3 regions of the Pseudomonas sp. 5Ae-yellow genome follow, and region 1 is predicted to be linked to each of the others. Evidence: predicted binding sites of a transcription regulator. Region 1 holds the regulator's gene; each other region holds the start of a gene.

Region 1 (10,589 bases):
GGTTCAGTGGCTGCTCCCCGGCGAGGGTAAAAATCATCCACTGCTGGTCACGGTGCTGCCAATACTGCGGCGCTTTCACTTCGTTACTGCAAACCCAGTCCCAGCCATCTGAGAGCCAAAGCTCGGGCCGCTGATAGCCGCCGTCGGCGATGAAGGCGAGAAAGTCCCCATTGTTCACATTGCGGTCTGCTATTTGAAACGGCTCAAGCCAGACCTTGTGCGAAGGCCCTTCGTTGTCATAGCTGAACTCTGCAGTTGAATGACCGATTTCACATAGCCCGCCTGCCAATGAGACAAACTGTTGTGCGGACTTGTCTTGTTCTGCTTGCGGATGCTCGGGTGCAGCATCACGCCAGGCGGGTTGCAATGGATTACAGGCAAAGTGGTGTTTGAGATCGGTCAGCATCAGCTCCTGGTGCTGTTGCTCATGCTGCAGTCCGAGCTCTATCAGCTCGTTGAGCTTGCCTGACTGATCTCCCGTCGCCAGCAGCGCTGACATGTGCTGGTCGACGTGCTGGCGATAGTGCAGTACCTCGTCCAGTGAGGGGCGTGACAGCAGGCCGCGCTCTGCCCGCAGGTGTCGCTCACCGACGCCCACATAGTAGGAGTTGAAGAGTATGCGGTAGCGAGGGTCTAGTGGCGGTGGCGGCGTATCCAGGGCACCGAGCACAAAAGTCTCAAAGAACCAGGTGGTGTGTGCGAGGTGCCACTTGAGTGGGCTGGCATCCGGCATGGATTGCAGTTGGCAATCCTCTGCACTGAGCCCGCGAATAAGCTCTAGCGAGTACGCCCGGGTCTGGGCGTAGCGAAACTCAAGGCTGTTAGCGCTCCGCTGGCTGGCGATGTGGCTCATATTGGCTCCGCTAGAAATACGCCGAACCAGTCTTGCGGATCAGTCCAGTATTGCTTGCAGCGCAAGCCACTGGCCGCCAGCAGAGCGCGAAATTCGTCGACACTGTATTTGTGAGAATACTCGGTGAGTATGTGCTCTTCTGCGCGGAAATGCCGGTCGGTGTGGGCGCCAAACTCTACCCGTTGCTGCTGATTTGAAATCAGGCGCATTTCGATGCGGCGGCTGGCCTGATCGAATCGCGCGCAGTGGCGAAATTTTTCCGGATCAAAATTGGCATCCAACTCTCGGTTTACCACGCTCAGCACGTTGAGATTAAATTCGGCAGTAACCCCGCTGGCGTCATCATAAGCGGCTTCGAGAATGTCGGTATCTTTGATCAGGTCTGCCCCGATCAGTAGCCGACCATGCTGGCCGCAGTGCGCTCTCACTCGCCGTAAGAAGCGTATAGCGTCGCGAGGCTCGAAGTTGCCGATGGAGGAGCCTGGGTAGAAAAACACGGGGGGGGAGTCCGCTCGCTCAGCCAGCAAATCATGCAGGTCCAACTGCTGGGTAAAGTCGGTGACCACGCCGACGCATTCCAGTCGTGGGTGTTGCCTGGCAATCTCGGCCAGCGAGCTTTGCAGAAACTCGCCTGCGATATCAACGCCAACCAGCCTGGCCGGCCGTATTGCGTCGAGCCAATACCGCGTTTTACCGCAATCGCCGCAGCCCAGGTCTATCCATTGCATACGGGCAGGCAGATGTTCGGCAATAGCGTCGCGATGCTCCGCAAATATCGCGGCTTCAGTGCGGGTAGGGTAGTACTCGTCGAGTTTGCAAATGGCGGTGAAGAGTTCACAGCCACGATCGTCGTAAAAGTATTTGGAGTCGATGCGCGCTTGAGGTTGCAGCAGTCCGCGCAGTAGTTTTTGACGCTCATCCTGAGCAGGAGTGTGAAGTGCAGTTTGGAGTCGGGGCAGATCTAGGGCAAGGCTCACGCAGGCGATATCCTCTGCTAGTCAAAGACGCATGTTCTTAAAACTTAGCAGTCTGCGTAGCCATACGCCAGAAAAGGTTCTGGCGTATGCCGGAACCTGTGACTCAATGCTGGGTAAACCTTAGAGTCCCTTGGCGCTATCTATCAGCTGCCGGATCATCTTGAATAACTTGCGGGAGGCCGCTGGAGTCTTGTTTTGCTCGGCTTCTTTATTGGCTTGTCGAACCAGATGTCGAATCTGCTGCCGGTCGGCAGCGGGATAAGCCAGCATGAAGAGTTCCAGTTCGTCGCTGCGGCCGGTGAGCAGGCGATCACGCCAGCGTTCCATCTGGTGAAAGTGCTGGGCATGTGCCTGGGTACTGCTGTCGATCAGATCAAGATACGTCTGGATCGCTTCAATATCCTGGTCCCGAACGAGCTTGCCGACAAAGCTCATGTGGCGCTTGAGAGCGCCGCGCGCAGTGTGTCGGGGGGCTTCGGCCAACGCCAGGCGTAGCTTGTCGGTCAACTCAAGTTTGTTGAGCTGATCGGGTTTGAGCGCGATCAGTCTACGTCCCATTTCTTGCAGAGCATCCATTTCCCGTTTGATCTGACTTTTGCTCTTGCCTTCGTCAATGGGTTCGAGGGATTCGTCTTCGTGAAACTCGGTCATGGCGTGCCTGTTGGAAATTGCTCGGGTTGGGTAGGTGTTATTGCATGAGCAGACGCGGCTGCTGGCGACTATGATACCTGTTCTGATCAGTACAGGGGTAATCGGCTGTGGTCGGGTGTGGCGCAACCCCGTTACAATGGAATGCATTGCTCTGGAGGATATATGACGACACCGATTTCGACTCAGCCTGACGATCCGCAAACGCTGCGTGCCAACCTTGAACAACGGGTAGCCTTTATTGTTGATGAGGCTCGCCGTCAGGGGGCGTCTGCCAGTGAAGTTGGCGTCAGCCAAAATACCGGATTATCCGTTGGCGTGCGCAAGGGTGAGGTCGAGACGGTTGAGTTTAATCGAGACCAGGGCTTTGCCATTACGCTATATGCCGGTCAGCGTAAGGGGTCGGTAAGCACCTCTGACACCTCTGATGAAGCCATCCGCAAAGCAGTAGAAACGGCACTGGTTATTGCGCGCCACGCTTCGGAAGATCCCTGTGCCGGTTTGGCAGATGCTGACTTGATGGCACAGCAGGTGCCAGATCTGGACCTCTTTCATCCCTGGAATATCAGTGCCGAGGCCGCTATCGATAAGGCACTGGCGCTGGAGGCTGCGGCGCTCGAAGTCGATTCGCGCCTGACCACCGATAGCGCGCAGGTGAGCACGCAGCAAGGCTGCCGGGTGTATGGCAACAGCCATGGCTTCATCGGTAGCTCTATGGGCTCGCGTCATAGTGCGGCAGCGGTGCTGATCGTAGGGTCGGAGCAGGGTATGCAGCGTGACTATTGGTATGCCGTTGATCGGATCGCCGATCGTTTGCCGAGCGAGCAGGAGATTGGCCGCAAGGCGGCGCAGAGAACATTGTCGCGCCTGAACCCCAAGCCGATTAAAACCGCTAAGGTGCCCGTGTTGTTTGCCGCTGACCAGGCTGTAGGTCTGGTCGGGCACCTGCTGGGGGCTATATCGGGTGGTGCGGTTTACCGGCAGTCTACTTTTTTGCTGGATGCGCTCGGTCAACCGGTCTTTCCTGAGTGGATGACGATGTGTGAACGGCCTTATGAGCTGCGCGCAATGGGAAGTTCGGCTTTTGATGGTGACGGCTTGGCGACCCGTGAACAGGCCTTTATTGACCAGGGACGCTTGAGTAGCTGGATACTCTCTACTTATTCCGGCCGCAAGCTAAGCATGCCGAGCACCGCTAATGCTGGTGGTGTACACAACCTGCAGGTCACCAGTAATGCTGGTGACCTTGATTCCCTGCTCAAGGAAATGGGCACCGGGTTGTTGGTGACGGAGCTGATGGGGCAGGGCGTCAACGGCGTGACCGGTGACTATTCCCGCGGCGCAGGTGGCTTTTGGGTCGAGAACGGTGAGATACAGCATGCCGTCAACGAAGTGACCATCGCCGGTAACCTGAAAGATATGTATGCCAATCTACGCTGCGTCGGCAGTGATCTGGAGCGACGCGGTAATTACCTGACGGGGAGCTGGTTGGTTGATGGTATGACGGTAGGGGGCGCATAGAGACAAGAGTTTTGCAGCTGGAAGCCCTAAGCGGGAAGCTGGAAGCAGATCGCGAGTACCTTTACTGTGAGCTTTTTTCAGGATGTGTATTGACGGCGATAATTCAGGAAAAACACTGATTAGCTTCTAGCTTCTAGCTTCTAGCTTCTAGCTTCTAGCTTCTAGCTTCTAGCTTCTAGCTTCTAGCTTCTAGCTTGCGGCTTGAAGCTTGGCGCTTCCAGCTTCCAGCTTCCAGCAGCTACTCCCCTTCACCAAAATAGTCGTTAATCAGGGCGACTAGCTCGTTCAGCGCCTCGTCGGCCTGATCACCCTCGCAACTAATACAGATTTCACTGTCTTTGCTCGCCGCCAGCATCATGACCTGCATGATGCTTTTGCCATCAACCTGCAGTGTCTCATTCTCGCCAACCTGCACAACGCAGCCATAGCGATTGGCAACGCCAACGAACTTGGCTGCTGCGCGGGCGTGCAAGCCCAGTTTGTTGATGATTTTTACGCGGGTAGTTGGCATTTCAATGAAGGTCGCGATGGCGAATCAGTAAATTGGGCGTACTGGCGCGAAGCTCATTGACCAGTCGTTCGGCGAGATAGACTGATCGGTGGTGTCCACCAGTGCAGCCGACGGCGATGGTCATATAGCTGCGCTCACCGGCGGCATAACGCGGCAGCCATTTATTGAGAAACTGACGGATATCCTGATACATCTCTTCTACGTCCGGCTGGCTGCTCAGATACTCGCGTACCGGCTCGTCCAATCCGGAGTAAGAGCGCAACTCCGGGCGCCAATAGGGGTTGGGCAGGCAGCGGACGTCGAAAATCAGATCAGCGTCGGCGGGCACACCGCGTTTGAAGCCAAATGACTGAATGAGTACCGAGGGAGTGCTGCCTTGGCTGCCGAGTAAACGTTGTTTTATCTGGTCGCGCAGCTGATAAAGATTTAAGTGGCTGGTATCGATCTTGAGGGTCGCCAGATCAATGATCGGCTCCAGTATGCGCAGTTCTTGAGCAATAGCCTCGGCTAGCGAGCGCTGGCTATCAGTAAGCGGATGCTTGCGACGGGTTTCTGAAAAACGCTTGATCAGTACGTCATCGCCTGCGGCAAGGAAGAGCACGTCACATTGTACGCCAGCATCGCGTACCTGCTTGAGCAACTCGGGGAAGCGTTGCAGGTCGCTGGCCAGGTTGCGAGCGTCGATGCTGATGGCAATCGCCGGTAGATTCAGGTCTGCTTCGCTAGCCTGTTTGGCCAGTTCCGGCAGTAATCCCGCAGGCAGGTTGTCAATGCAGTAGAAACCGTTGTCTTCCAGCAGGTGTAGTGCGGTACTTTTGCCTGACCCCGAACGGCCACTCACGACGACCAGGCGCATTGGCTTCAGCTCCCATCTCCGGCGGTCATAATGTCGTACAGGCTTTGTGCATCGGGCGCTTTACGCAGCGCTTCTCGCAAGTCTGCCTGATCCAGTTTGCTCGCCAGCATTTTCAGAATCTGTAGATGCTGGTCGGTCGCTTCCTGTGGCACCAAAAGCACAAAGATAAGGTCCACAGGCTGGCCGTCCAGCGCATCGAAATCGATTTTACCGTCCAGCTGCAGCAGGGCGCCGATCGCTTTATGGCAATCGCCCAGGCGGCAGTGAGGGATGGCTATGCCATTACCAAAGCCAGTGGAGCCAAGCTTTTCGCGGGCTATCAGGCTTTCATAAATAGCGTCTGGATCAAGGTTTGTGTGCTGGGCAACCAGTTTGCCAATTAGCTCCAGCACACGTTTCTTGGATCCCCCCTGAACGCCCGAAAAGGTGCGGTCAGGGGTCAAGATATGGTCTATTTGCATGGTTATGCGGTTAGGTTCGCGTTAACGGTCATTGGCGCCTTGCAGGCGATCGATGTATTTTTCTTTATGCTTGATCAGTTGCCTGTCGAGTTTGTCGGTTAGCTGATCAATCGCCACGTACATGTCAGTACTTTCAGCCAGGGCGACAACTTCGCCGCCTGCTACGTGCAGGGTGGCTTCAGCTTTTTGACGGAGTTTTTCGACCTCAAGGGTTACCTGTACGTTGGTAATCTTGTCAAAGTGCCGCTCCAGGCGGGACATTTTTTCAGTGACGTGATCGCGCAGTGCGTCAGTGATATCGAGTTGATGACCGCTAATGTTCAGTTGCATACGGCTTCTCCTGATTGGCTTGATGTTGCTGGGTGACCAGATGTCACCCGGTGGTGCCACTGCATATTCCTTGACTGCTTAAACCAGTCTCTTGCGTTCGCTCGATGGGGCTATGTTGAGCGACTCGCGATATTTAGCGATTGTCCGGCGGGCCACTTCGATCCCTTGTTCTTCCAGTAAACCAGCGATCTTGCTATCGCTCAATGGTTTCTTTGGGTTTTCTGCTGCAACCAGTTTTTTGATCAGTGCGCGGATGGCGGTCGAGGAGAATTCGCCGCCCTCGCTGGTGCCCACATGGCTGGAGAAAAAGTATTTGAGTTCGAAGATGCCGCGCGGGGTATGCATGAATTTCTGCGTGGTGACGCGCGAGATGGTCGATTCGTGCATGCCGACCGCTTCGGCAATATCGTGCAGTACCAGTGGCTTCATGGCTTCTTCGCCTTGCTCCAGGAAACCGCGTTGGTGCTCAACGATCTGCGTAGCAACCTTCATCAGGGTTTCGTTGCGGCTTTGCAGGCTCTTGATGAACCAGCGTGCCTCCTGCAAGTTATTGCGCAGATAGGTGTTGTCGTCACTGGAGTCGGCGCGACGTACCATCGACGCGTACTGGCCGTTGACCCTGACTTTAGGCACTGATTCCTGGTTCAGCTCGACCAGCCAGCGATTGTTGTCCTTACGGACTATGACGTCGGGAATAACGTATTCGGGTTCGCCGGATGCAATTTCGCCGCCGGGGCGTGGGTTGAGTGTCTGGATTAGTGCAATAGCATCGCGCAACTGGTCTTCTTTGAGCTTGCTGCGCCGCATCAGTTGGCTGAAATCCCGGCTGCCGAGCAGTTCAAGGTGATCGCGTACAACGCGCGTCGCCTGCTCCAGTAGCGGCGTGTCAGCGGGAAGCTGGCGAATTTGTAACAGCAGGCATTCGCGCAAGTCCCTGGCGCCAATACCGACGGGCTCAAACTGCTGGATGCGGTGCAGCACCATTTCGATCTCATCCATCTCTACTTCCATCTCGGGAGGCAGTGAGGCGAGTATGTCGTCGAGGGATTCTTCCAGGTAGCCATCGGCATTGATGCCGTCGATCAGCGCGGCCGCAATCTCGTAGTCGGTTTCCGACATCGGGATCAGGTTGAGCTGCCACTCCAGGTGACTTTGCAGGGTTTCACCTGTGCCAGTGCGCGAGGTGTAGTCCCAGTCTTCTTCATTTTGACTGGGTAGCGAGCTGGCAGATGTCTGGTAGACATCTTCCCACTGGGTATCTACTGGTAATTCATTGGGGATTTGCTCATTCCAGTTGCCGTCCTGTTCTGGCTGGCTATGCTGGTCAATGGCATCCATGGATACGGGTTCGGGCAGGGTGACGGCAGATGGGTCGCCGTCGCTGTCGCCATCGCTGCCCGCAGAGCCGGCGGCGCTGTAGTCGTCATCGCCGTCGTCGGCCATCTCCAGCATGGGGTTGGCCTCCAGTGCTTCCTGCACCTCCTGCTGGAGGTCGAGGCTGGATAGCTGTAGCAGTCGGATGGCTTGCTGCAGCTGCGGCGTCATCGTCAGCTGCTGCCCCATCTTGAGGACGAGCGAGGGTTTCATTTTTTGGCGAACTACCTTATGCGCTTGGTCAAACTGTTATCGAGGCCGCTCTGGCTCATATCGTTCTGTAGCATGCCTGAAACTTTTACCGTTTTATAGCCGAAACGCGTGTCCCAGATAGACTTCACGCACCTTCTGGTCTGCCATGACGGCAGCCGCGTCGCCTTCAGCAATGATGGTGCCTTCGCTAACGATATAGGCCTTGTCACAGATATCCAGGGTTTCGCGCACGTTGTGATCGGTGATAAGTACGCCGATGCCCTTGTCCTTGAGATGTTGAATGATCTGCTTTATGTCGTTGACCGAGATGGGGTCCACGCCGGCGAAGGGCTCATCAAGAAGTATGAAGCTGGGATCTGTGGCGAGTGCACGAGCAATTTCGGCGCGCCGTCTTTCGCCCCCGGACAGGCTCATGCCGAGGTTGTCGCGTAGGTGCTGAATATGAAACTCACGCAACAGCGATTCGAGTTTTCCCTTGCGTCCCTCGGCATTCAGATCCTTGCGGGTCTCCAGAATGGCCATGATGTTATCGGCCACTGTCAGCTTGCGAAAGATCGAGGCTTCCTGTGGCAAATAGCCGATACCTTCGCGCGCGCGTCCGTGCATGGGCAGCGCGGTGATAGCTTTGTCGTCGATTCGTACTTCGCCCTGATCCGATTTGACCAGGCCTACGATCATATAGAAGCAGGTCGTTTTGCCAGCCCCGTTGGGCCCCAGCAGGCCAACGACTTCTCCGCTACTGATCGAGACGGAGACGTCTTTGACAACGTTACGTGCTTTGTATGTCTTGGCCAAGTGACTGGCTGTTAATGTACTCATGGCGCAGTGGGCTCGCTTTCACCGCCAGTGGCACCATTGCCGCGACTACGCGGCTGAATGGTAATTTCAATGCGGCCACTGCCGTTGCTGCTGGCGCCGCTGCCAGTGCTGCCGCTGCGCCCTGCATCGACAACCTGTGCCGGTATGTCGTAGCTGACATAGTCACCCTGGAAGGTATTGCCGGACTGCTCCAGGAAGGCGTTGTCGATTAGCACGACGCGTTCATCTGCGGCGTAGTACTCGATCGTTTGGGCGCGTGCCTTGACCGGTGGCTTGTTGGCTTCGGGTGTCTGCTGGTAGGTGGCAGGACCGCCCTGCGTGACCATTTTGTTCAGTTGGCCACTAGCGTCAGTGGTCAGGGTCACCCGGCTGCCAGCCAAGCGCATGCTGCCCTGAGTAATGATGACGTTGCCGGTATAAACCGCCGTATTACGCTTGTCGTCCAGGGTCGCAGCATTGGCCTGGATGCGTATAGGCTGGCTACTGTCGCTGGGCAACGCGATTGCTGAAGCTGCTGGATAGAGCATCAGCGTCATGACGAAGAGGGATTTAGCGCACCTCATGTTGGCCTCGTACGGTGGACAGCAGCTTCAAGCGGCCGTCATTGAGAAATAACTGCATGCCCGTGGCGGTTGTTACGCTGCGGGCTGCTTCGATTTTAACGTCCTGATCGGTTTCGGCATAATCGCGTGCTGGAAACAGGGTCAGGGCGGAGGTGCTCAGGCGTCTGGTTGGCTGATTGGTCAGTTGTTGTTGCAATAGTACGTTAGCTTTCAGGTCAACGCGGTCGCCGTTTTCTGTGACCAGGCCTTCGTCTGCTTCAAGCAGCCAGGGCTTAGGGTCTTCGCCACGATAGAATACCAGCTTGGGTTGCTCTAAATGCGTGCTGCCATCTTCTACCTGATGTACTGCGTGCGTACTGGTCAGTTCGTAGGCCGTTTTGCCTTCTTTGCTCAGAGCCTGAATGCGCGCGTTATCGATATAGAAGTCTGGTCGGGTCGAGCTGCTGTCCGTGGCTGGCGTAAAGCTGGCTGGGCGGATATTCCAGTACCCCATGCTCAGGGCAAGTATCACCCCGATTGCGACCAGTAGCCCGGTCAGCAGGTAACGTGGCACGTTCAGTTTCACAGGTAAGCCGCCTGGGCATCTTCCAGTGTGCCTTGTGCCTGCATGATAAGTTCGCAGAATTCGCGTGCAGCACCCGCGCCGCCAGTGGCCGTTGTGATGCCATGCGCATGCTTGCGAACAAAGCCGTCAGCGCTGGCAACCGCCATGCCCAAGCCGACCTGGCGAATCACTGGCAGGTCGGGCAGATCGTCGCCCAAAAAGGCAATCTCGTGCATTTCTACGGGTACGATTTCGCGCAGCTCGCTGAGCGCGGTGAGCTTGTCTTCGCGGCCCTGGATTAGATGCTTTATACCCAGTGCCGCTGCGCGCCGCTCAACTAGTGGCGACTTGCGCCCGCTGATGATCGCTGCTTCAACCCCGGACGCAATGAGCATCTTTATGCCGTGCCCGTCCAGGGTATTGAATGACTTGAACTCGGTACCGTCTGGCATGAAGTAAAGGCGACCGTCAGTCAGTACGCCGTCAACATCAAATATTGCCAGGCGAATGGAACGTGCTCGCTCGTTCAGCTGTTTTGGGGTTTGGTTCATACCACTCCTGCGCGCAGCAAGTCATGCATGTTGAGGGCACCAACGGGTTTGCCGTTGTCATCCACGACAAAAAGGCCGTTTATTTTCGCATCTTCCATGATTTTGAGCACTTCGGCCGCGAGCATACCACTACGCGCAGTTTTACCGTTTGCGGTCATGACGTCGGCAATCGTCATAGTATGGAAATCGACGCTGTGATCCAGTGTGCGACGCAAATCGCCATCAGTAAAGATGCCCACCAGGTGTTGTTGCTCGTCGATAATGCCGGTCAGGCCAAGACCTTTGCGCGTCATCTCAAGTAGTGCGTCACGCAGCGAGGTGCTAGGCGTGACCAAAGGCATGCTGTCACCACTATGCATGATGTCATC
Region 2 (10,589 bases), on a different contig from region 1:
CTGTATAACGAGATAGATATCAGCGTTGATGGGGTTGGTGAACTGAGTTGGCCCTACGACCGTGAAGATATGCAGGAGCTGTTGGGCAATCTGATCGACAATGCCTGCAAGTGGTCAAAGGGGCAGGTCCAGGTTGGCTGGAAATTGAACTCTGAGGGTTTGTATCTGCAGATAGCGGATGATGGGCCGGGTATCGCACCTCGCGAGCGTGAAGAGGTCTTGAATCGTGGTACCCGCCTTGATCGGCAGGTGCCTGGTCACGGGCTTGGGCTCGGTATTGTCACCGATCTGGTGAGTGCCTATGCAGGCAGTCTGCAGTTGTCTGAAGCGACGCTCGGTGGTCTGCTGGTTGAGGTATGGTTGCCGCTACGCACCTAGATGCGCAGCGGCTGGGCGTTAAAGAAAAGACGTATCTATGTCGACCAGCAACAAGTGACGGCTGTCATCAATGAATAGTCCTGAGGTCAGGCAGTACTGATTGGTGGTGGCATCGCGATACCGGTTGGATAGTATGACCCTGCTGTCTTCGCCGCCTTCCGCCAGAATCTGGTAAAAGTATGGCCGCCAGGACCAGTTGTGATCCAGGTAGCGCGGATCGGTATGCCAGGCGTCACCTTTCCATTCATAGTTGGGTGAAATCTGCGTGCCATGCGCATCGCAGAGAAAGCAGCGCAGTAGCCATGGGTAGGATTCCGGCGCAGGCAGGTGAGCGGGTTGGCCACCTTTGCTGAGCCACACCCGCAAGTCTGCAAACAGTTCGGCCAATGATTTGCGTAGGCTGGCAAGCTTCTCCCGCTCGGCCAGCTTGTCCAGGACATAGTGATCGCGCATGTCTGAAAACTTTTGCTTTACCGCTTCAGCCGGCAAAAAGTTCTCTTCAGGCCTACCGAACAGGTAACCCTGTACATAGCGGGCGCCGCACTCCAGTGCGAAGTGCAGTTCCTGCTCGGTCTCCACACCTTCTGCGATAATCCAGCAGCCGCTTTTCTCCGCCATCAATGCCAGAGCTCTGACGAAGTCGCCGCTGTTGCCATTGCCGCTGGCGGCTTTGCGAAACAGCTGGATATCAAGCTTGAGGATGTCTGGTTCCAGTGCCAGAACACGGTCAAGCATGGAATAACCGGCGCCAAAGTCATCGATTGCAATTCGAATACCGGCCTGGCGATAACGCTGAACCACATCACGTAGCTGATCAATACTGCCCTGCAATTCGGTAATTTCGAATACTACTTGGTCGGGTGGTAAGCCGATTTCCTCCAGCAACTGCAGGCTGGGTAACGGCTGCCCGGGCTTCAACTGGCTTACCCAGGATGGCGATATGTTCAAGCTGATAAAGCCGTCAGGGTTGTCGCGGAAACGCTCGAGTGCCATGCGACGTATACAGCGGTCCAATTCCAGCAGATCAGCGGGGTTTACCTCCGGATCGGTAAATAGCGGGCCGGCGCTGGTGATATTGCCTTCGTCGTCACGCAGGCGGGCAAGCGCTTCGTACCCCGCGATACGGCCTGTTGCGGTATCGATCAGAGGTTGGAAGTAAGGCAGAGGCTGACCATTAAACACATTATTCTCCGGGTCGGAATGGGCGGGTAGCGGTATGCAAGATTATAGCCAAGGCTGGTTGAGCCCGCATTGTGGCTGCGTTCGGCATCAACCTGATCGGGTTTTGGATAGTCCGGGGCTACATCGGTGCAATAACGCAGGATTTTGGTATGTGTCTTGCACTTTAAAGGTGATTTCACACCTGCTTGGCGCCCTAATTCGGTGCTTTTAGCTGGCTTGTGTTACGCAATTTTAAAAATAACTTATTGATAATAAAAAATAAAATTAACCGCTATCAGTTTGTATGCAAATCAAGACAGTTTTATTTCATTGGGAGTAAGGCACCACAATGGAACCAAAGCGGCTTGATTGCACAAGATTGGTGCGAACTGTCTGTTCATAAAGAGGCTGTCTGAATGGAAAACCTGAACAGCGCTGTGGAAACTCTGGTTCACGGCGCCAACACCCTGTTTATTCTGATGGGCGCTATCATGGTGCTGGCAATGCACGCGGGTTTCGCTTTTCTGGAGGTCGGTACTGTCCGCCAAAAGAATCAGGTCAACGCGCTATCTAAAATCATCAGTGATTTTGCCATTTCTTGCCTGGCATATTTCTTCGTTGGTTACTGGATTGCCTACGGCGCCAATTTCTTTGCTGATGCAGCGACCTTGTCCGAGAATAATGGCTATGCGCTGGTCAAGTTCTTCTTTCTGATGACCTTTGCTGCAGCCATCCCGGCTATTATCTCCGGCGGCATTGCCGAGCGCGCCAAGTTTGCTCCGCAGTTGTGCGCCTCGCTGTTGATTGTGGGTCTGATTTACCCCTTCTTCGAAGGTATCGTATGGAACGGCAATTATGGTTTTCAGGCGTGGCTGGAAGTCAGCTTTGGTGCGCCATTTCATGACTTTGCCGGCTCTGTGGTAGTGCATGCCGTCGGCGGCTGGCTGGCGCTGGGCGCCGTGTTGATGCTGGGCGCACGACGCGGGCGCTACCGTGCAGGGCATGTGGTTGCCATGCCGCCATCCAATATACCCTTCCTGGCGCTCGGTGCCTGGATTCTTTCGATTGGCTGGTTCGGCTTCAATGTGATGTCGGCGCAGACGCTGGAGGGTATCAGCGGGCTGGTTGCGGTCAACTCGTTGATGGCGATGGTGGGGGGCACCCTGGCTGCGTTACTGGTTGGTCGCGCGGACCCTGGCTTTATTCATAACGGTCCGCTGGCGGGGCTGGTGGCAGTATGTGCTGGTTCTGACCTGATGCACCCGCTAGGCGCGCTGGCGACTGGCGTAGTTGCTGGTGGTTTGTTCGTCTGGACCTTCATCCTCACGCAGAACCGTTTGAAAATCGATGATGTACTCGGCGTCTGGCCGCTGCACGGGTTGTGCGGTGTTTGGGGTGGGTTGGCTGCCGGTATTTTTGGCCTGCAGAGTCTGGGTGGTTTAGGCGGCGTCAGCTTTATCTCACAGCTGCTCGGTAGCCTGGCTGGCGTGGTAGTGGCGCTGTCGGGTGGCTTGCTGGTATATGGCGTGATTAAAGCCATCGTTGGCATACGTCTAAGCGAGGAAGACGAGTTTCAGGGCGCCGATCTCGCCATTCACAAGATTGGAGCCATCTCGGAAGATTGATTTTCGAGCATAAAAAAACCGGGCATAAGCCCGGTCAGACTGCTGACAAAGCCCTGGCTCTTTAGCCGGGGCTTTGTTTTTATATGGGCACTCCAGAATGTCAGGGTATTGCTCATGCTGCGCGATCGTCCCCCGGTTCAGTCCGCTCTCGAATTTGTCTGTATTGACGAGCTGGTGCCACAAGATCACCTGTTACGTAAAGTTGATAAGCACATCGACTTTTCTTTTATCCACGATCTGGTCAAGGATCTGTACTGCGCTGATAACGGCAGGCCCGCACTGGATCCCACTCTGCTGTTCAAACTGCTACTGCTCGGTTATTTGTTCGGGGTGCGTAGTGAACGGCAACTAATCCGCGAAGTGCAGGTGAATGTCGCCTACCGCTGGTTCCTGGGGCTGAGCCTGACGGACAAGGTGCCCGACGCCAGCACCCTGAGCCAGAATCGACGCCGCCGGTTCAATGAGTCCGATGTTCACCAGCAGATCTTTGATGAAATTGTGTTTCAGGCCATCAAACGCAAGCTGGTTTCCGGTCATGTTCTGTATACCGACTCCACCCATCTCAAGGCCAATGCCAACAAGGGCAAATGGGTCAAGGCCAAAGCGGTTTCGGAGCGTCAGGCTTATATGGACGAGCTCGATCGTGCCATTGAGGAGGATCGCTTCGCACATGGAAAAAAGCCCTTGCCCTCGCCATCCAGGGAGCCGGAGTCGAGGGAAATCAAACAGAGCACGACTGATCCGCAAAGCGGCTACATGACCCGTGACAACAAACCTCAGGGGTTTTTCTATCTGGATCACCGCACGGTGGACGGCAAGGCCAATATCATCACCGATGTGCATGTCACGGCGGGTAATGTTCATGATGCGGTGCCTTATCTTCAACGGCTGCAGCGCCAGAAGGATCGCTTTGGTTTCCAGGTGACACACGTGGGGCTCGATGCCGGCTATCACGTTACGCCGATCAGCAAGGGGCTGGAGGATCAGCACATCAAGGCGGTATTCGGCTATCGCCGACCCAGTCACCGCAAGGGGTACCTTTACAAGCACGAGTATCAATACGACGCGGACAAGGACCACTACATCTGTCCGCAAGGCCAGACTCTGCTCTACCGCACGACCAGCCGTGAAGGCTATCGGCATTATCAGTCTGATCCGGATCTATGTCGCAGTTGCCCCCTGCTGTCGCGCTGTACCAGCAATGCCAAGTGTCAGAAAACGATCACTCGGCATGCATGGGAAGACTGCAAAGAACGCCAGGATGCGCACCGGCTGACGGAGTGGGGCAAGGCGGTGTACAAGCGAAGAAAGGAAACGGTGGAAAGGAGCTTTGCCGATGCCAAGGAGCTGCATCAGTATCGCTATGCGCGTTACCGTGGCCGAGACAAGGTGCAAGCGCAGTGTCTGCTCACGGCGGCCGCACAGAACATCAAGAAAATTGCTCTGATGGCGGCATGAGGGCTGTTTTTGCCCCACACCTGCCGCTGTAAGGCGTGGAAATCCTCCAGTGGCCCGCTCACTCGCTTATATCGAGTTCATCTGGTTCCGGATGGATAACGCGGACGAGGCTGGCTGAACCTATAAAAAACAAAACCCCGTCCAAAATGGACGGGGTTTGTCAGCGATCTGACCGGGCATAAGCCCGGTTTTTTTATGGCAGATTTACTCTTCCAGATTACCCATCGCGGTGATGTTGAAGCCACCGTCGACGTAGGTGATCTCACCGGACATACCGGATGCCAGGTCGGAGCAAAGGAAGGCGCCGACGTTGCCGACTTCGTTGATGGTGACGTTGCGGCGCAGCGGGGTTTGTGCCGCGTTGTGCGACAGCATCTTGCGGAAACTCTTGATGCCAGAGGCCGCCAGAGTGCGAATCGGGCCAGCCGAGATTGCGTTGACGCGGGTGCCTTCCGGACCCAGGCTGGTGGCCAGATAACGTACGCCAGCTTCCAGGCTCGCCTTGGCCATACCCATGACGTTGTAGTTGGGCATGGTGCGCTCGGCGCCAAGATAGGACAGGGTCAAAAGGCTACCGTTGCGGCCTTTCATCATTTCGCGACCGGCCTTGGCCAGTGCGACAAAGCTGTAGGCACTGATGTCGTGGGCGATACGGAAGCCTTCACGAGTAGTGACTTCCGCAAAGTTGCCGTCCAACTGATCACCGGGAGCAAAGCCGACCGAGTGGACGATGCAGTCCAGTCCATCCCACTTCTTGCCCAGTTCGACGAATACCTGATCGATCTCGGCATCATCGGCAACATCGCACGGGAAGCACAGCTCAGGACCTGAGCCCCAGCCGGCGGCGAATTCTTCAACCCGTGCCTTCAGTTTTTCGTTCTGATAGGTGAACGCCAGTTCGGCGCCCTCGCGGTGCATCGCCGCGGCAATCCCTGAGGCAATGGAGAGTTTGCTGGCAACGCCAACGATGAGTACGCGCTTTCCGCTGAGAAATCCCATAGTGCTTTCCTGTTTTGTTACTGGGCCGTCGTGGCCTTGTTAAGGGTGTTGGGTATGGCAAAAGCCGCATCCAGCAACTGACGAGTATAGTCATGCTGCGGTGAAGCAAAGATATCGCCTGCCGGTCCCTGTTCGACTACCTGTCCCTGACGAATGACCATCAGCTGATGACTGAGGACCTTTACTACCGCCAGATCGTGGCTGATAAACAAATAACTCAAATTATACTTCTGCTGCAGATCGCGCAGCAGTTCTACTACTTGTCCCTGCACGGTACGGTCCAATGCGGATGTCGGCTCATCGAGCAGAATCAGCTTGGGTTTGAGTACCAGTGCCCGCGCGATGGATACCCGCTGGCGTTGGCCACCGGAAAACTCGTGCGGGTAGCGGTGCCGGGTATCGGGGTTGAGACCGACTTCCTGCAACGCCTGAATCACCATCTGCTCACGCTCGGCAGCCGTGCCTATACGATGAATCTCCAGTCCTTCGCTAATGATCTGGCTAATCGACATACGCGGGCTCAGACTGCCAAAGGGGTCTTGAAAAACCACCTGAAACTCGCGTCTTAGTGGCCGCACATCATTCTGACTGAGATTGTCCAGCCGATTGCCATTACATTCAATAAGGCCTTCGCTATCGATCAACCGCAGTAGTGCCATGCCCAGCGTTGTCTTGCCCGAACCGCTCTCACCAACGATGCCGAGGGTCTGGCCCTGCGGCAGGCTGAAGCTGATGTCGGTCACCGCCTTGACGTGATCAACGGTACGCTTGAGTACTCCCTTTTTAATAGGAAACCATACCTTGAGATGCTCGACGCGCAAGATTTCTTTAGCGCCTGCGTCCACCGGCACCGGCTCGCCGCTGGGGTCCGCCGCCAGCAATTGCTGGGTATACTCATGGCGCGGGTCACTAAAAAGAGTGGTGCAATCATTCTCTTCGACGACGCGACCCTGATACATGACACATACGCGATGGGCAATCTTGCGTACCAGGTTGAGATCATGGCTGATCAGCAGTAGCGCCATACCAAGCTTTTGCTGCAGCTCTTTGAGTAAATCCAGGATCTTCAGCTGCACTGTTACATCCAGTGCGGTAGTGGGCTCATCGGCGATCAACAGCTCTGGCTCGTTGGCCAGCGCCATGGCAATCATCACTCGCTGGCGTTGTCCGCCCGATAGCTCGTGGGGGTAGGAGGCAAGACGCTTTTCGGGATCGGGAATGCCGACCAGCGTCAGCAGCTCCAACGTGCGAGCGCGGGCATCCTTCTTGTTCAGCCCCTTGTGCAGGGCCAACACCTCGTTGATTTGTCGCTCGACCGTGTGTAGCGGATTAAGCGAACTCATGGGCTCCTGAAAAATCATGGAGATGCGATTACCACGCACCTTGCGCAGTTTTTTCTCGCTTGCCTTTAGCAGGTCCTCGCCGTCGTAATAGATCTCACCGCAAGGATGATGGGCGACAGGGTAGGGCAGCAGGCGCAGGATCGAGTGCGCCGTGACAGACTTGCCGGAGCCGCTCTCGCCGACTAATGCCAGGGTCTGGCCCGGCTGAATATCAAAGCTGACGTCGTGGACTGCCGTCACCTGACTGTCGCCTTGATTAAAGGCCACGCTCAGGTTGCGGATGCTGATCAGGGGCGTATTGGTCATCTCATTTCCTTGGGTCGAAGGCATCGCGCAGCGCCTCGCCGATAAACACCAGTAAGCTCAGCATGAGAGACAACACAACGAAAGCCGTAATGCCTAGCCAGGGAGCCTGGAGGTTGTCCTTGCCCTGGGCAATCAGTTCGCCCAGCGAAGGTGAGCCCGGCGGCAGACCGAAGCCAAGAAAGTCCAGAGAGGTCAGGGTGATGACGCCGCCGGTAAGGATAAACGGGAAGAAGGTCAGGGTGGCGACCATGGCGTTGGGCAGAATATGTCGGAACATGATCACCCCGTTGCTTGCCCCCAGCGCACGGGCTGCCCTGACATACTCGAGGTTGCGACCGCGCAAGAACTCGGCGCGTACTACGTCGACCAGCGACATCCAGGAAAACAGTAGCATGATGCCCAGCAGCCACCAGAAGTTCGGTTGCACGAAGCTGGCCAGAATGATCAGTAGGTAAAGGACGGGGAGGCCGGACCAGACCTCGATAAAGCGTTGCCCGATCAGATCCACGCGTCCACCGTAAAAGCCCTGAATCGCCCCCGCGATCACGCCAATTATGGAACTGAAGATGGTGAGCGTAAGAGCAAACAGTACTGAGATGCGGAAGCCGTAAATCACTCGTGACATGACATCGCGGGCCTGATCATCGGTTCCCAGCCAATTGTCCGCCGAAGGTGGCGCGGGCGCCGGCACATCCAGATCGTAATTGATGGTGCCATAGTGATAGGGGATGGGTGGCCAGAGCATCCAGCCGTCGCCATCGCCTTCAATCAGTTGCTGAATGTAGGGGCTGCGGTAGTCGGCCTCGATGGGGAACTCACCACCGAAGTCCGTCTCTGGGTAGCGTTTAAATACCGGGAAGAACAGCTCGCCCTGAAAACCAACGGCCAGTGGTTTGTCGTTGGCGATCAGTTCTGCGCCCAGGCTGAGTACAAATAACAGCATGAACAGGTGCAGCGACCACCAGCCGCGCTTGTTGGCGCGAAAACGGGCAAAGCGGCGTTGATTAAGCGGTGACAGCTTGATCAGGCTCATGTTCAACCCTCCCGGCTGTCGAAGTCGATCCGTGGATCAACCAGGGTGTAGGTAATGTCGCCGATCAGCTTTACCACCAGACCCAGCAGCGTAAAGATAAAGAGGGTGCCGAACATCACCGGATAGTCTCGATTGATCGCGGCTTCGAAGCCCAGCAAGCCGAGCCCGTCCAGAGAGAAAATAACCTCGATCAGCAGCGAGCCGGTAAAAAAGATGCTGATCAACGCTGATGGAAAGCCGGCGATAATCAGCAGCATGGAGTTACGAAACACATGGCCGTAGAGCACGCGGCTTTCGGATAGCCCCTTGGCTCGCGCAGTAGTCACATATTGTTTGCCGATCTCATCCAGGAAGCAGTTTTTGGTCAGCATGGTCAGGGTCGCGAAGCTGCCAACCACCATGGCGAAGATGGGGAGTACCAAATGCCAGAAGTAGTCACCAATCTGCTCCCAGGTACTCATCTGATCGAAGTTGTTGGAGGTCAGGCCGCGCAGTGGAAACCAGTCGAGATAACTGCCGCCGGCAAATACCACGATCAGCAGTATGGCGAGCAGAAAGCCCGGGATGGCGTAGCCCACAATGATCAGCGAGCTGGTCCAGATATCAAAGGCCGAGCCATGCCTGATGGCCTTGCGGATACCCAGGGGAATGGAAATGAGATAGGTCAGCAGAGTGGTCCATAGACCGAGGGAGATGGAGACCGGCATCTTCTCGAGTATGAGGTCAGTCACTTTGGCGTCACGGAAGAAGCTATCGCCAAAGTCAAACTGCAGGTAGCCCTTGATCATCAGCCAGAAGCGCTCGTGGGCCGGTTTGTCGAAACCGTACATCTTCTCGATTTCTTTGATGATGTCCGGGTCCAGCCCCTGGGCCCCGCGATAGTTGCCGCCGCTGGCGACTTCGCCACCGCCTCCGGATACGCGGCTGGTGGCGCTACCTTCAAAGCCTTCCAGGTTGGCAATCATTTGCTCAACCGGGCCGCCCGGTGCGGCTTGAATGATCAGAAAGTTGATCAGCAGAATACCGAACAGCGTAGGGATGATCAGTAGCAGGCGGCGAACGATATAAGCCAGCATGCTTAGTCTGCCTCGCTGACAGGCGTGGTGACGGCGGGCACGTCATCGCTTTGCATGGGCGTGTCTGCTTTATCTGGATCGACCCACCAGGTGAACAGCCCGATACCGTATTTTGGCGACGTTTGCGGGTGGGCAAATTTGTCCCAGTAAGCGACGCGATAGACCTTGGTGTACCAGTTGGGTACGAGCAGGTGTTGCGCGCGTAACGCGCGGTCCAGTGCGCGCGTATGGGTAACCAGTGACTCGCGCGTGTCGGCTTGCACCAGACCATCAACCAGCGCGTCGACGGCTGGATCTTTCAGCCCCATTAAATTGCGGCTGCCGGGATTATCTGCGCTGCTGGAGTGCCAGTATTCACGCTGTTCATTACCTGGTGAGTTGGATTGGCCAAAGCCGCTAACCACCATGTCGAAGTCGCGCGAGCGCAAACGATTGATGTACTGCGAGACGTCAACCCGGCGCAGTGTCATCTCGATACCCAGCGACGCGAGGTTGCGTTTGAAGGGCAGCAAGACGCGTTCAAATTCGGCTTGAACCAGCAAAAACTCGAAGCTCAGCGGCTCGCCTTCAGGATTGACCAGTTGATCATCAACAATCTGCCAGCCGGCCTCCTGCAGCAGCGCATAGGCTTTTCGTCTTTGCTCGCGCAGATTGCCACTGCCGTCAGTTGTTGGCGGGATATACGCAGGCCCAAAGGCCGCAGCTGGAAGTTGGTCGCGCAACGGCGTTAGTAGCTCAAGTTCAGCGGCATCGGGCTCACCTTGAGCAGCCAGCTCCGAATTGTCGAAATAACTGGCCGTTCGGGTGTAGGCACCGTGAAATAGTTTGGCATTGGCCCATTCAAAGTCGAACAGCAGGCTGATCGCCTCACGCACGCGTACATCCTGGAAGTAAGGTTTGCGCAGGTTGAAGACAAAGCCCTGCATGCCTTGGGTGTTGTTGTTGGGGAGCTCTTCCTTAATGATGCGACCTTCGCGCAATGCCGGGCTGTCGTAGCCTATGGCCCAGTTTTTTGCTGCCATTTCCTGGTTGAAATCGAACTGTCCGGCCTTGAAGGCTTCCAGCGTCACACCGCCGTCGCGGTAGTAATCGACCACCACACGGTCAAAGTTGTTGAAGCCGCGCTGAACCGGAAGATCCGCGGCCCAGTAGTCAGGATCGCGCTTGAAGCTGATGCTGCGACCGGGGCGGACATCGTCAATCTCGTAGG
Region 3 (10,589 bases), on a different contig from region 1:
ACGGGTGCAACAGGCTCGCCGGTAACCGGATCAACAACCTGCTCTGGCGCCTGACCGGCTACCGGCGGCTGATTGGACAAGGCGCCGGGTATACCGACTGGACCCGCAGAACCACTACGTTCTTCGCTTACCACCTGCTCGCTGCGCAACGCAGATTCGGGGCTATACATTTCGGCGGTAGACTCTACTGCGCTGAAATCCACATCAGCCGAGACCTCGGCCTTGTAGCGCCCCTCACCGAGTACCGGCTGCAGAATATTATGTACACGGCGGGTATAGGTATCTTCCAGCCTGCGCGAGTAATCAAACTGACGACCGGCCACGGTCAATTCGTTCAGTTCATTCTGATTGGACAGCAGATTGCCGTTCTGATCCACCACGGTGACCTGGTCTTTATCCAGCTCTGGAATACTGGTCGCCACCAAATTGACGATGGCCATGACCTGCGCGGGCTCCAATCGACGACCGGCATACATCTCCAGCAGCACCGAAGCACTGGGCTTGCGGTCATCGCGAACAAAGACCGTGGAGCGCGGCATGGCAATGTGTACCCGCGCGTTCTTGACGTTGTAGAGACTGGAAATGGTCCGCCCCATTTCGCCTTCCAGGCCTCGACGATAGCGCGTCGTTTCCATGAACTGGCTGGTACCCAGACCTTGCTCACGATCGAGAATCTCAAACCCGACATTGCCGTCGGTTGGCGCAATCCCCACACTGGCCAAGCGCATGCGCGCGTCAGCCAGATCTTCAGTGCGAACCAGCAAAGCGCCACTGTTAGGCTCAACTTTATAGTCGACCCGACTCTGCTGCAGAATATCCACTACCTGGGATGCGTCATACCCTTCCATGCTGTTGTACAGCGGGCGGTAATCCGCCTCCTGCGACCACAACACCACAGCAAAACCAATGGCTACGCTGGCTGCCAGACCAATCAGCAGGCCAAACTGTCGTAACATCGGCAGCTGCGACAGATTATCCAGAACAGCCAAGCCCATGAGCGGTTTACGCTCAGCGCTCGACTGATTCTGGGTAGCAGGTATGTTGGCGGATTCCATGGGTCTTTCCTCAGACAGTCAGCAGCTAATAATACAGACTAGATCGGCATCTTCATGATGTCTTCGTAGGCGCTCACCATTTTATTTCGCACCTGCGTAATGGCCTGGAAGGCAACTGACGACTTCTGCGATGCGATCATCACTTCGGTCAGATCAATTCCCTGATCACCTCGTTCATAGCCCGTGCGTAGCTCACCAGTGGTCTTCTGCAGCTCGTTCACGCGGTCAACGGCCTGCTTGAGCATGTCATCAAAAGCCGGAGCATTGACGTTTTGCTCTACCTTGGCCACTGGTTGCGGTTTACCCATGGCCTCCATTTGCATGGTGCGCATCTGCAACATCAAACGATTGAATTCAACACCTTGGGTCATACCTGCCTCCACGCCGTAAATTTTTTGACGGCTACTGTCGCTTTACAGGTACTCAAGCAAAATGGATGCCAACAGACAACATCAACGCAAGCAGGAGGAATACACAGGCAGGTATGCGAGACAGTCAGCCAGCAATGGCAGCATGAAAGGAATGCTCAAAGAACGGGGAAAAGCGATCTAGCAGAAATGCAACCACCACAACGAACAGACTAATAGTACCAGGACGACGAAACAGATAAGGGCAGAGCCAAAGCAACCAGGCGGCCATCAGCCTGAGCCGCCCTTTTATCCATACAGTCCTAGCGGATTAGACCCCCGCGAACAGGCTGGCCTCAACGTCCAGGCCGGCATCACGCATCTGTGCGAGCTTATAACGCAACGTGCGAGGACTAATACCCAGACGGTCTGCCGCCTCCTTGCGACGACCATGCTCAGAGCGCAGCACATCAATGATCATCTGGTACTCGCGCTGTTTAACGCCTGCACCCAATACACCGCCGCTCACGGGCTGAGCATCCACAGGAGCAGCCTCAACTGCGGGAGTAAGCGGTCTGACTGCACTCGCCGTCACCGCTGCGCCAGGCGCCACCGTCAAACATAAGTCATGCGGCTGGATTAGCCCTCCATGCTGCAGCACCAACGCGCGCTGAACGGCGTTATCCAATTCGCGCACGTTGCCTGGCCAGGCATGCGCACGCATAGCTTCTATCGCCTCAGCTGAAAAGCGCACAGCACTCATATTCATTTTACCGCTGTGCTTGACCAGCAACCGCTCCGCAATCGGCAGAATATCGCCGGGGCGCTCGCGCAGTGCTTGCCACTGCAGAGGAAAAACGCCAAGGCGATAATACAGGTCTTCACGGAAACGGCCTGCCGCCACCTCCGCAGGGAGGTCACGGTTAGTGGTAGCGATGATGCGAATATCCAGCTTGATCAGCTTACGACCGCCCACACGCTCCACTTCTCGTTCCTGCAAAACACGCAAAAGTTTGGCCTGCAGACTCAGTGGCATTTCAGAAATTTCGTCAAGTAGCAGCGTACCGCCATTCGCCTGCTCGAACTTGCCAGCCTGCGCCGCGACCGCCCCGGTGAAGGCCCCCTTCTCATGACCAAACAAGGTAGCTTCCAGCATGTTTTCGGGAATAGCTGCGCAATTGATTGCGATAAAGGGCTGCTCTGCGCGTGGTGAGTTCTGATGAATGTACCGCGCCAGCACCTCCTTACCGGTACCCGACTCACCAGACACCAGCACGGTGGAGTCGCTCGCAGCAACCCGACGTGCCAAATCCAGCAACTGCAGGCTGGCGGGCTCGACCGCAACCGGCCCCTCACCGGGTATCAACTGAAGCTTGCCCTGAGCATGCTGCGCCACCAGATCGAGTAGCGCCTTGGGCGCAAAAGGCTTAACCAAATAATCAACCGCACCATCACGAATGGCAGTAACGGCCTGCTGCACTGTGCCGTAAGCCGTCATCAACAACACTGGCAAATGGGGATAATCGCTACGCAAGTGCCGCAACAGTGCGTGGCCATCCATGCCCGGCATATTTACATCACTGATAACCATGCTGACATTTTCCTGGCGCAGCAATTTCAGCGCGGTCTCTGCATCCGGCGCTTGTACGTAGTCGTAGCCGCCCAGCATCAGGGTATCAGCCAGCGCTTCACGTAATGACTGATCATCCTCAACCAGCAAAACACGGGTGGTCTGAGTGCTCATAAGGCCTCCTGTTCATCCAGATCCAACTGGCGAACCGGCAGAAGTATCTCTGCACAGGTGCCCCAGCCCGCCTTGCTGCGCAGCATAAACATCCCGCTATGCGCCTTAACAACCGATTTGACTACCGCAACACCCAAACCTGTACCTTGCGCACGGGTGGTATGGAAAGGCTCACCAATACGCGCCAGTAGTTCCGGCGACATGCCTCGCCCGGTATCTACCACACTGATACTCAGCTGACCCTCAATCAAGCGCATGGTGACCTTGAGGTTGGCGCCAGGAGAACCTGCCTGCAAGGCGTTATCGATCAAATTGGTTACCGACCCAGTCAAGGTGTCGCGATTGCAGCGAAGCATCACATCCTCTGACAGCAAGTAGTCCCAGCGACAACGCCCCCCCTTTTCTTCGATCAGGTTGTCCGCCTGATTCTGCAGCCACTCAAAGAAAATCGACGCCGGCAAGTAGTCCTCAATCGGCAAATCGCCCTTGGCAAACTGCAGCATGTCGCGAATCTGGTGTTCAATGCTATGCAGACGACCCTGAAGACGCTCGGTAAAACGCACACGATGAGCTGGCGCCAATGCCTGATCGTTAAGGTGTTCGGCGTATAGCAGGGCTGCAGAAAGGGGGGTACGAATCTGGTGAGCCAGCGAGGCGACCATGCGTCCCAGTGCTGACAGGCGTTCACTGCGCGCCAAACGACTCTGCAATTGACGGGTTTCGGTCAAATCATTCAACAGGATCAGTTGACCAGGCTCACCAATCAAAGACCGGGTAGCCAGCGATACCCGCCGACCACTGCGTAAAGACACCTCGTGGTAATCATCATCACGCGGCGCGAAGCGATCGCGAATAAGGTCTCGCCACAGCTGGCCTTCCAGTGGTTCACCTAACAGCTCACGCGCGGCAGGATTTGCCTCGCGCACCACACCTCGCCCGTCGAGAACCACCACGCCGCCGGGCAGCAAATCCAGTACATTTTGCAGGCGTCCGGCCAAGCGGGCTTTTTCCGACAACTCATGCGTGCGCTGCTTCTCGGCATCGGCGAGCTGACGCTTGAGCATGGAAACCTGCTGTTCCAGCAATGCATGCGACTGCGCCAGCTGCTCAGAGACTTCACTAAAACGCGCGTACGCACCTGCCAGCGGCTGAGCGTCACTCTCTGCGTCAGCCTGCTTTGCGTCCTGCGAAATGGGTTTTGCGGATACGGCCATCGGGATTCCCCTGGGTACTGAAACCTGTCGTCAGGGGAGACAAAGCAAAGCCCGTGCCACTAAATAATATATGATTTAAAACAAGAGCTTATCAATAAAAAAAGAAAGTCGCGTCAGTCTTCTGACACGTCAGCGCCACGATTGAGACCGTACTTACGCATCTTCTCAACCAGGGTCGTGCGACGGATTTTTAGCCGCTCCGCAGCGCGCGCGACCACACCGTTGGACTCATCAAGCGCCTGCTGAATCAGCGTCTGCTCAAGACCCGCGAGATAGTCTTTCAGATCCAGCCCCTCTGGCGGCAGGAAGGCAGGACTATCGAGCCCGACCAAGCCACTGAAAGCATCATTGCGCTCGTCATCCTCTTCTCGAAGTTGACGCAGGTCGTCCTGGTCATCTTCTACATAGCGGAACTTGCGTGGTAGCTCGCCCACACCGATAACACCATGCGGATGCATGATAGCCATACGCTCCACCAGGTTTGCCAGTTCACGCACGTTACCCGGCCACTCGTGCTGACACAGCGACATGATGGCAGAGGTACTGAAACGAATTGAGCCACGTTTTTCCTGCTCGAGCCTGGTAATCAGCTCGTTCAGCAACAGCGGCAAATCTTCAATGCGCTCGCGCATGGCGGGCATATCGATAGGAAATACGTTGAGACGATAGAACAGGTCTTCACGGAAGCTGCCTTGCTCTATCATCTGCTCCAGGTTCTTATGCGTTGCCGCAATCACTCGCACATCCGCAGTCTGGATCTTGTTGCTACCAACGCGCTCAAAGGTGCGCTCCTGCAGCACGCGAAGCAGTTTGACCTGCATCGGCAGCGGCATATCGCCTATTTCATCGAGAAACAACGTGCCGCCCTGAGCCAGCTCGAAACGCCCCGCCCGACTAGTAATAGCGCCAGTGAAAGCGCCCTTTTCATGACCAAACAGCTCGCTTTCCAGCAACTCGGCAGGAATCGCACCGCAATTCACCGGCACAAAGGGAGCGTCCTTACGGCGCGAGTGGTAATGCAGGTTGCGCGCGACCACCTCTTTACCGGTGCCCGATTCTCCCAGAATGAGCACTGTCGCTTCCGTATCGGCAACCTGCTGCATCATCTGGCGGACGGAATGAATCGAGCGGCTGGTACCTACCAAACTGCGGAACAGGTTGGGCTCTCGCTGGCGCTGACGATTAGCGTTCTCTTCAAAAACCTCGCGGTACACCTGGGCACGATGCAAGGCATCAAGCAGATGGTTATAACTGAGCGGAGGTTCCAGCACGGCCAGCAGGCGTTGCTTGAGGTGATCAGGCCATTTGCTCGATTGCTCTGGGTCAATCAGGATCACCGGCAGGTTTTCGTCCCACTTATCGAGCTGTCCCAGCAGCGCAGGCAAGCCATGCTCATGCTCGCAGCGACCGAGAATGACACACTTGACCGCGCCCGCAGATTCAACCTGAGCACCCGCATCGGCAAGCCAGCTCTGCGAGTCACTGATAATAGCGTCCTCGCCCAAAAAGCCGAGAATAACAGCCAAGTCATGGCGGTTTTGCGGGGAGTCGTCGATCGACAAGATATGACTGTTGAGCAGCATAGGCAGGGGGGCTTTCCTGTGGGCGCACTAGGTAGGACACGGCATAATGATAGCACCGAGCCACACTCTATTATATTGGGCTTAAATGTAGTCAGAAATGACGCAACAGTCAAATAGTTGGCGCAGCAAAGTTGGCTAATTATTTGCAGTCAGAGTCCTTCAGTCAAACATCTGGTATACCTTGGCACCCTGACGGCTTTTCTGTAACCCCTGCAACTCCTCCGCCAGCTTGCCTTGCACTGCCTGGCACAAGGCAACGACCTCACGGTAAGTACCGCTCAGATGCTCCAGTACGTCAGCAATTTGCTGATCGTCACGCTGCGGGTCCTGCATAGCTTGCTGGACCTGCAGACGGCAAAGCCGATCCAGCTCGCCTACTTGCTGCCAGTCGCCGGCCTGCACAGCAGAGATCAAGGATTCGTGCGTGTTTTGGATTTGTTCAACGGCATTAGCCATCGGAGTGCTCCTCAAGATTGGCGAATGCCGTCCCAGCCGGATTTAACTTCACGCAGCAGTTCGGTCACCTCATCCAGTAATGCCACTTCGTTACGCAAATTAGCCTGGCTTAAACGCTGCTGCATGAAAGCATAGAGGCTATCGAGATTACCAGCAACCTCACCGCCCTGCTTGTGGTCCAGCGATTCACGCAGGCCACCAATTATCGCGATAGCCTTACCAATCTGCTCACCTTTCAACGCCACGTTGCTATGCTGCATGGCACCCTTGGCCTGAGCTACACGTTGCAAACCACCATCCATCAGCATCTGGATCAAACGATGCGGATCAGCTTCACTGATCTGCGCGTTAACGTTGACGGTTTGGTACTGCTTCATCGCGGCATAAGCATTCATGGGGCATATCCTGAAGATAGATGGCACATGATGTTTATATCGGCAGCGCGGGGGAAACTTGAGGCGAATTTGCTAAAAAGAACAACATATATAACAGCCTAGCGAAGATAGCCGTCCCATCGCAAGCGCGGCCTACTTGCGCATGCAGATGCAGAAGCAGAAGCAGAAGCAGAAGCAGTGCATACCCAAATAAGCAGCTTAAACGTGGAAGTTCTGTATTAAAGAGCGATCAATCAAGCAGGTTCAATGGCATCCCAAGCTTCTTTGATCTCATTTAACAACTGCTGAACCTCATCGAGCGAGCGCGGCGTGTCATCCAAGGCGACACCAGCTAGCTTACGGGTCATATAATCGTAAAGTGCATCAAGATTTTCGGCGATCTCGCCGCCCATATCTTTATCCAACGACGCCTGAAGTGCCCCGATGATGCTGATGGTGCTGCTCACCGCCACACCGCGTCGTTCAGGGTTACCGGTTGCCTGCGCGTGACGGGCTAATTTGAGGCGCTCAATAGCGCCGTCCAGCAGCAGTTGCACGGCGCGATACTGGGATACTTCTTGCGAAATATTAACCTGCTTGTAGGTGTCGATTGGGCTAGCCATTGCTTAATCCTTTTTCACGAAGCCGGGGAGACTGTCGAGTTGAGCGTCAAGAAACCCACCTGTACTACTCAGTTGGGAGATTAGCGTATCCATAGCATTAAACTGTGCGAACAAGCGTGCTTCCAGTTTACCCAAGCGGAGAGTTAGGGCTTCGCGCTGCTCGTCCACCCCACCGCGCCCTGACAGTGTGTTCTGCAACGCTTTGGTACGATTTTCCAACAAACCACCAGTTTCCGTATATGGCTTAACCTTGCTTTCCAGACGCGCCATCAATCCTTCATCGCCAGTGAAAAAAGCATTTACCTGTTCAAAATTACTTTCCAGTGCCTCATCCAGCTTGGTGTCATCCACTGCCAGCTTACCGTCACGCTGAGTAGTAATACCTAGCTCGGACAAAACACGAATACCATCACCACTCGCCGGAGAGCCCAACTCGCCACGCATGCTGCTCATAAATGAGCGCACAGAAGAATCACCCACCAAAGCTGCCACTAAAGGTTCAGAATTATCACCGCCAACAGCTGTGACGTTGGTTAGAGCATTTACGCTGCCAAGCATCTTGTTGTATGCATCGACGAAATCAGTGATCGATTTGCGAACACCAACCTTATCCTCAGCCACACCTACGTTAATGCTTTCAGCATTCGCCAGCGACTCAGCCGATTGCGCGCTTTTGAGTGTCAAAGTCACGCCTTCGATGGCGTTTTCAACGGTATTGCTGGCGCTGCTGAGATTCAAACCATCAATGGCGAAATTGGCATCTCGAGAATAGCTAATGACGCGCGCGGCTCGCGGATCGTTTGCATCTGCAGAGGTTGGCTCAAAATTAGCATCAACACCAGATGGCGGAGTAAATGCCAGCTTACCAAGCTCGCCCGCAGCATCTGCCGATACAGCCACGCTGATATCATTACCAGTACCCGACTTGCTAGAGCTCAATACCAGCCGTGCACCACCCTCACCGCTTGGATCATTAACAATAGTCGCGCTCAGACCGCTCTCTTTGCCGGCCTTGTTAATTGCATCGCGGATATTAGCCAAACTGTTACCGCCCTCAGGCACATCAATGTCCAGCGACTCATCGCCAACACTGATGGTAAGGGTGCCAGTACCCAGTGCATCGGTAGCGTTATCAAACCCTGCCAAAGCTACCTTACCGGTCTGCGCTAGGTTAAATACCTGCACATTATAATTGCCAGCAACAGCTTTGGAGCTGGCCGAGATACTGACGTTATCCGTCGCACTGGAGGTGGCGCTGCGCTTTTCAAAGAGTGCAGGATCGTTAAGCTTTTCAAGGGCGGCCTGGAAAGTAGATAGCGCACTGCGGAATTGTCCGAGTGCCGACACTTTGGTGGTGGTGGCTTTCTCGAGCCGATCCAGCTGCGCCGTTTTGGGAGCCGCATCTGCGTTGACCAGAGCGCCAACTAAACTATTGATATCTAAACCAGAGCCGATACCGGTAATTGCCATGACTTTACCCTCTGCGACCGATTATTGACGGTTCGCTTGCCGAACGTACGTTTCCGGAAAGAAAGCAAATCCCATGCCACCAACCGGCATAGCCAAGCAGTTAGTCAGGCCTTGGCTTCAAACAATAAACTGCGGATTTCAGAAAGATTTTCCGACAATCGCAATGCCTCTTCCGAGGGAAGCTGGCGAATCACATCACCACTGGCTGCCTCGGTTACATTAACCACCACTCGGCCACTGTCTTCATCAAGATTGAAATTGATGTCTCGGCGTACCGACTGGATAAAATCCTGGAGATCAGTCACTGCTGTCTGCAGTTGATCGCGTTCTACTTCCGGGCTTTGCTCTACCGCTTCAGGGGTTTGTGTCTCTACCGGTTGCGGCGCTGATGCTGATTGTGCAGCGTCCATCTGCCTTATTGCTTGGCCCTTGCCGGCGCCCGCTTCCACCGCCGCAGCGCTTGGCGCAGAGCGGGTTACTTCAAACGGTTTAATTACACCCATATCCATGGCGCGTACCTCACAAAGGAGAAAGCGGAGAGAGGGCGCGCCCTCTCTACGCAATATTACCTCAGTTTACCCTTAGCCCAACAGGCTGAGGACCGCCTGTGGCAACTGGTTGGCCTGAGCCAGCATCGCAGTACCAGCCTGCTGCATGATCTGGTTTTTGGCCAGGTTGGCAGACTCAGCAGCGTAGTCGGTATCCATGATGCGAGCGCGTGCTGCTGAAGCGTTCTCACCAATGTTTTGCAGATTGCTGATGGTCGAATCAAAACGATTCTGTACCGCACCGAGGTCAGCTCGCTGGCTGTCGATACTAGCCAAAGCCGCATCAATAATGGAGAGTGCGTCTTGAGCACCGTCCTGAGACCTAATGTCGATAGTGTTAACCGAGGCCAAAGTTGACGTAGTGCCTGCCGAAGTAATGGCCGCAGTAGTACCAGTCCCACCAGTCACAGTGAAAGCATCGCTCGAACTGAACTTAAGCTCAGAGTTAACAACCACTCCGCCCACGTCCACAACATCGCTAGCGCCAACAGTGCCCCCGGTTGCATTAGCAATAGTCAACGTACCAGAGGCAGTACCTTCAGCACGAATACCTTCTACGCCTTCAGCTGAAACAGTGAGCTTATTGGTAGTGCTATCAAACGTTGCAGAATAGCCATCTTTGCCGATAGCAGCTGCAAGCTCCTTCGCACTGCCATTGTATTTGCTGAGATCATACTCTGTATCCCCAACAAACAACGTACCTGTGTCAGCTGCAGTAAAGTTCGCTAATTCTACAGAGACCTTAGTAGATACTTCGACACCCGTCCCCAAAGCGTTAAGTGTAGCTGCTGCATCCTTTGCGTTTTGTGTTGAGACGTCAGTTCCAACAGAGGTGCCGAGGTTGCCGCTCAATACCATGTCGGTTGCACCAGTAGCAACGCCATACGCCGTACCGGCAGCAGCCGCTGCACCGAACACACCACCAGCACCAGATTTCACGTTCTCACCAAGTTTGCCGCTTGATGCATCTGACAAGCTTACTGAGATAGTCTCATTTGCGTTAGAACCCACTTGGAAGCTCTTACTTCCAAAAGTCCCGTCCAGCAGCTTCTGAGTACCGAATGAAGTCGTATCAGCGATTCGAGTTAGCTCGCTTTGCAATGAAGAAACTTCTTTCTGCAGTGAATCACGGTCTACATCGCTGTTGCTACCGTTGGCAGCCTGAAGAGACAGAT

The links. Region 1 encodes sigma-54, which starts transcription at its own class of promoters, with help from an activator protein. Its sites were predicted from a motif close to ANTGGCATNNANNTTGCTNT; they were not measured.
Region 2: a site for sigma-54 is predicted at 1,704-1,723, ahead of H4J77_RS03585 (ammonium transporter). Genes of this name have one in related genera too.
Region 3: a site for sigma-54 is predicted at 8,928-8,947, ahead of fliD (flagellar filament capping protein FliD). Genes of this name have one in related genera too.

What each region holds. Positions count from the first base shown of each region.
Region 1 is NZ_JACGWE010000019.1:26,207-36,795, reverse strand. Features, by position in the region: gene egtB (ergothioneine biosynthesis protein EgtB) at 1-853, opposite strand, end outside; gene egtD (L-histidine N(alpha)-methyltransferase) at 850-1,830, opposite strand; gene yjgA (ribosome biogenesis factor YjgA) at 1,951-2,481, opposite strand; gene pmbA (metalloprotease PmbA) at 2,644-3,999, shown strand; gene H4J77_RS12595 (HPr family phosphocarrier protein) at 4,238-4,510, opposite strand; gene rapZ (RNase adapter RapZ) at 4,512-5,366, opposite strand; gene ptsN (PTS IIA-like nitrogen regulatory protein PtsN) at 5,372-5,827, opposite strand; gene hpf (ribosome hibernation-promoting factor, HPF/YfiA family) at 5,849-6,157, opposite strand; gene H4J77_RS12575 (RNA polymerase factor sigma-54) at 6,236-7,744, opposite strand; gene lptB (LPS export ABC transporter ATP-binding protein) at 7,838-8,563, opposite strand; gene lptA (lipopolysaccharide transport periplasmic protein LptA) at 8,560-9,126, opposite strand; gene lptC (LPS export ABC transporter periplasmic protein LptC) at 9,113-9,691, opposite strand; gene H4J77_RS12555 (HAD family hydrolase) at 9,688-10,221, opposite strand; gene H4J77_RS12550 (KpsF/GutQ family sugar-phosphate isomerase) at 10,218-10,589, opposite strand, start outside.
Region 2 is NZ_JACGWE010000003.1:123,770-134,358, reverse strand. Features, by position in the region: gene H4J77_RS20155 (sensor histidine kinase) at 1-378, shown strand, start outside; gene H4J77_RS03590 (EAL domain-containing protein) at 397-1,560, opposite strand; gene H4J77_RS03585 (ammonium transporter) at 1,956-3,164, shown strand; gene H4J77_RS03580 (IS1182 family transposase) at 3,279-4,622, shown strand; gene fabI (enoyl-ACP reductase FabI) at 4,827-5,621, opposite strand; gene H4J77_RS03570 (ABC transporter ATP-binding protein) at 5,639-7,270, opposite strand; gene H4J77_RS03565 (ABC transporter permease) at 7,272-8,294, opposite strand; gene H4J77_RS03560 (microcin C ABC transporter permease YejB) at 8,306-9,379, opposite strand; gene H4J77_RS03555 (extracellular solute-binding protein) at 9,382-10,589, opposite strand, start outside.
Region 3 is NZ_JACGWE010000016.1:24,492-35,080, forward strand. Features, by position in the region: gene fliF (flagellar basal-body MS-ring/collar protein FliF) at 1-1,055, opposite strand, end outside; gene fliE (flagellar hook-basal body complex protein FliE) at 1,094-1,426, opposite strand; gene H4J77_RS11475 (sigma-54 dependent transcriptional regulator) at 1,734-3,146, opposite strand; gene H4J77_RS11480 (PAS domain-containing sensor histidine kinase) at 3,143-4,366, opposite strand; gene H4J77_RS11485 (sigma-54 dependent transcriptional regulator) at 4,474-5,943, opposite strand; gene H4J77_RS11490 (flagellar protein FliT) at 6,103-6,399, opposite strand; gene fliS (flagellar export chaperone FliS) at 6,411-6,794, opposite strand; gene fliS (flagellar export chaperone FliS) at 7,028-7,396, opposite strand; gene fliD (flagellar filament capping protein FliD) at 7,400-8,866, opposite strand; gene H4J77_RS11510 (flagellar protein FlaG) at 8,971-9,375, opposite strand; gene H4J77_RS11515 (flagellin) at 9,448-10,589, opposite strand, start outside.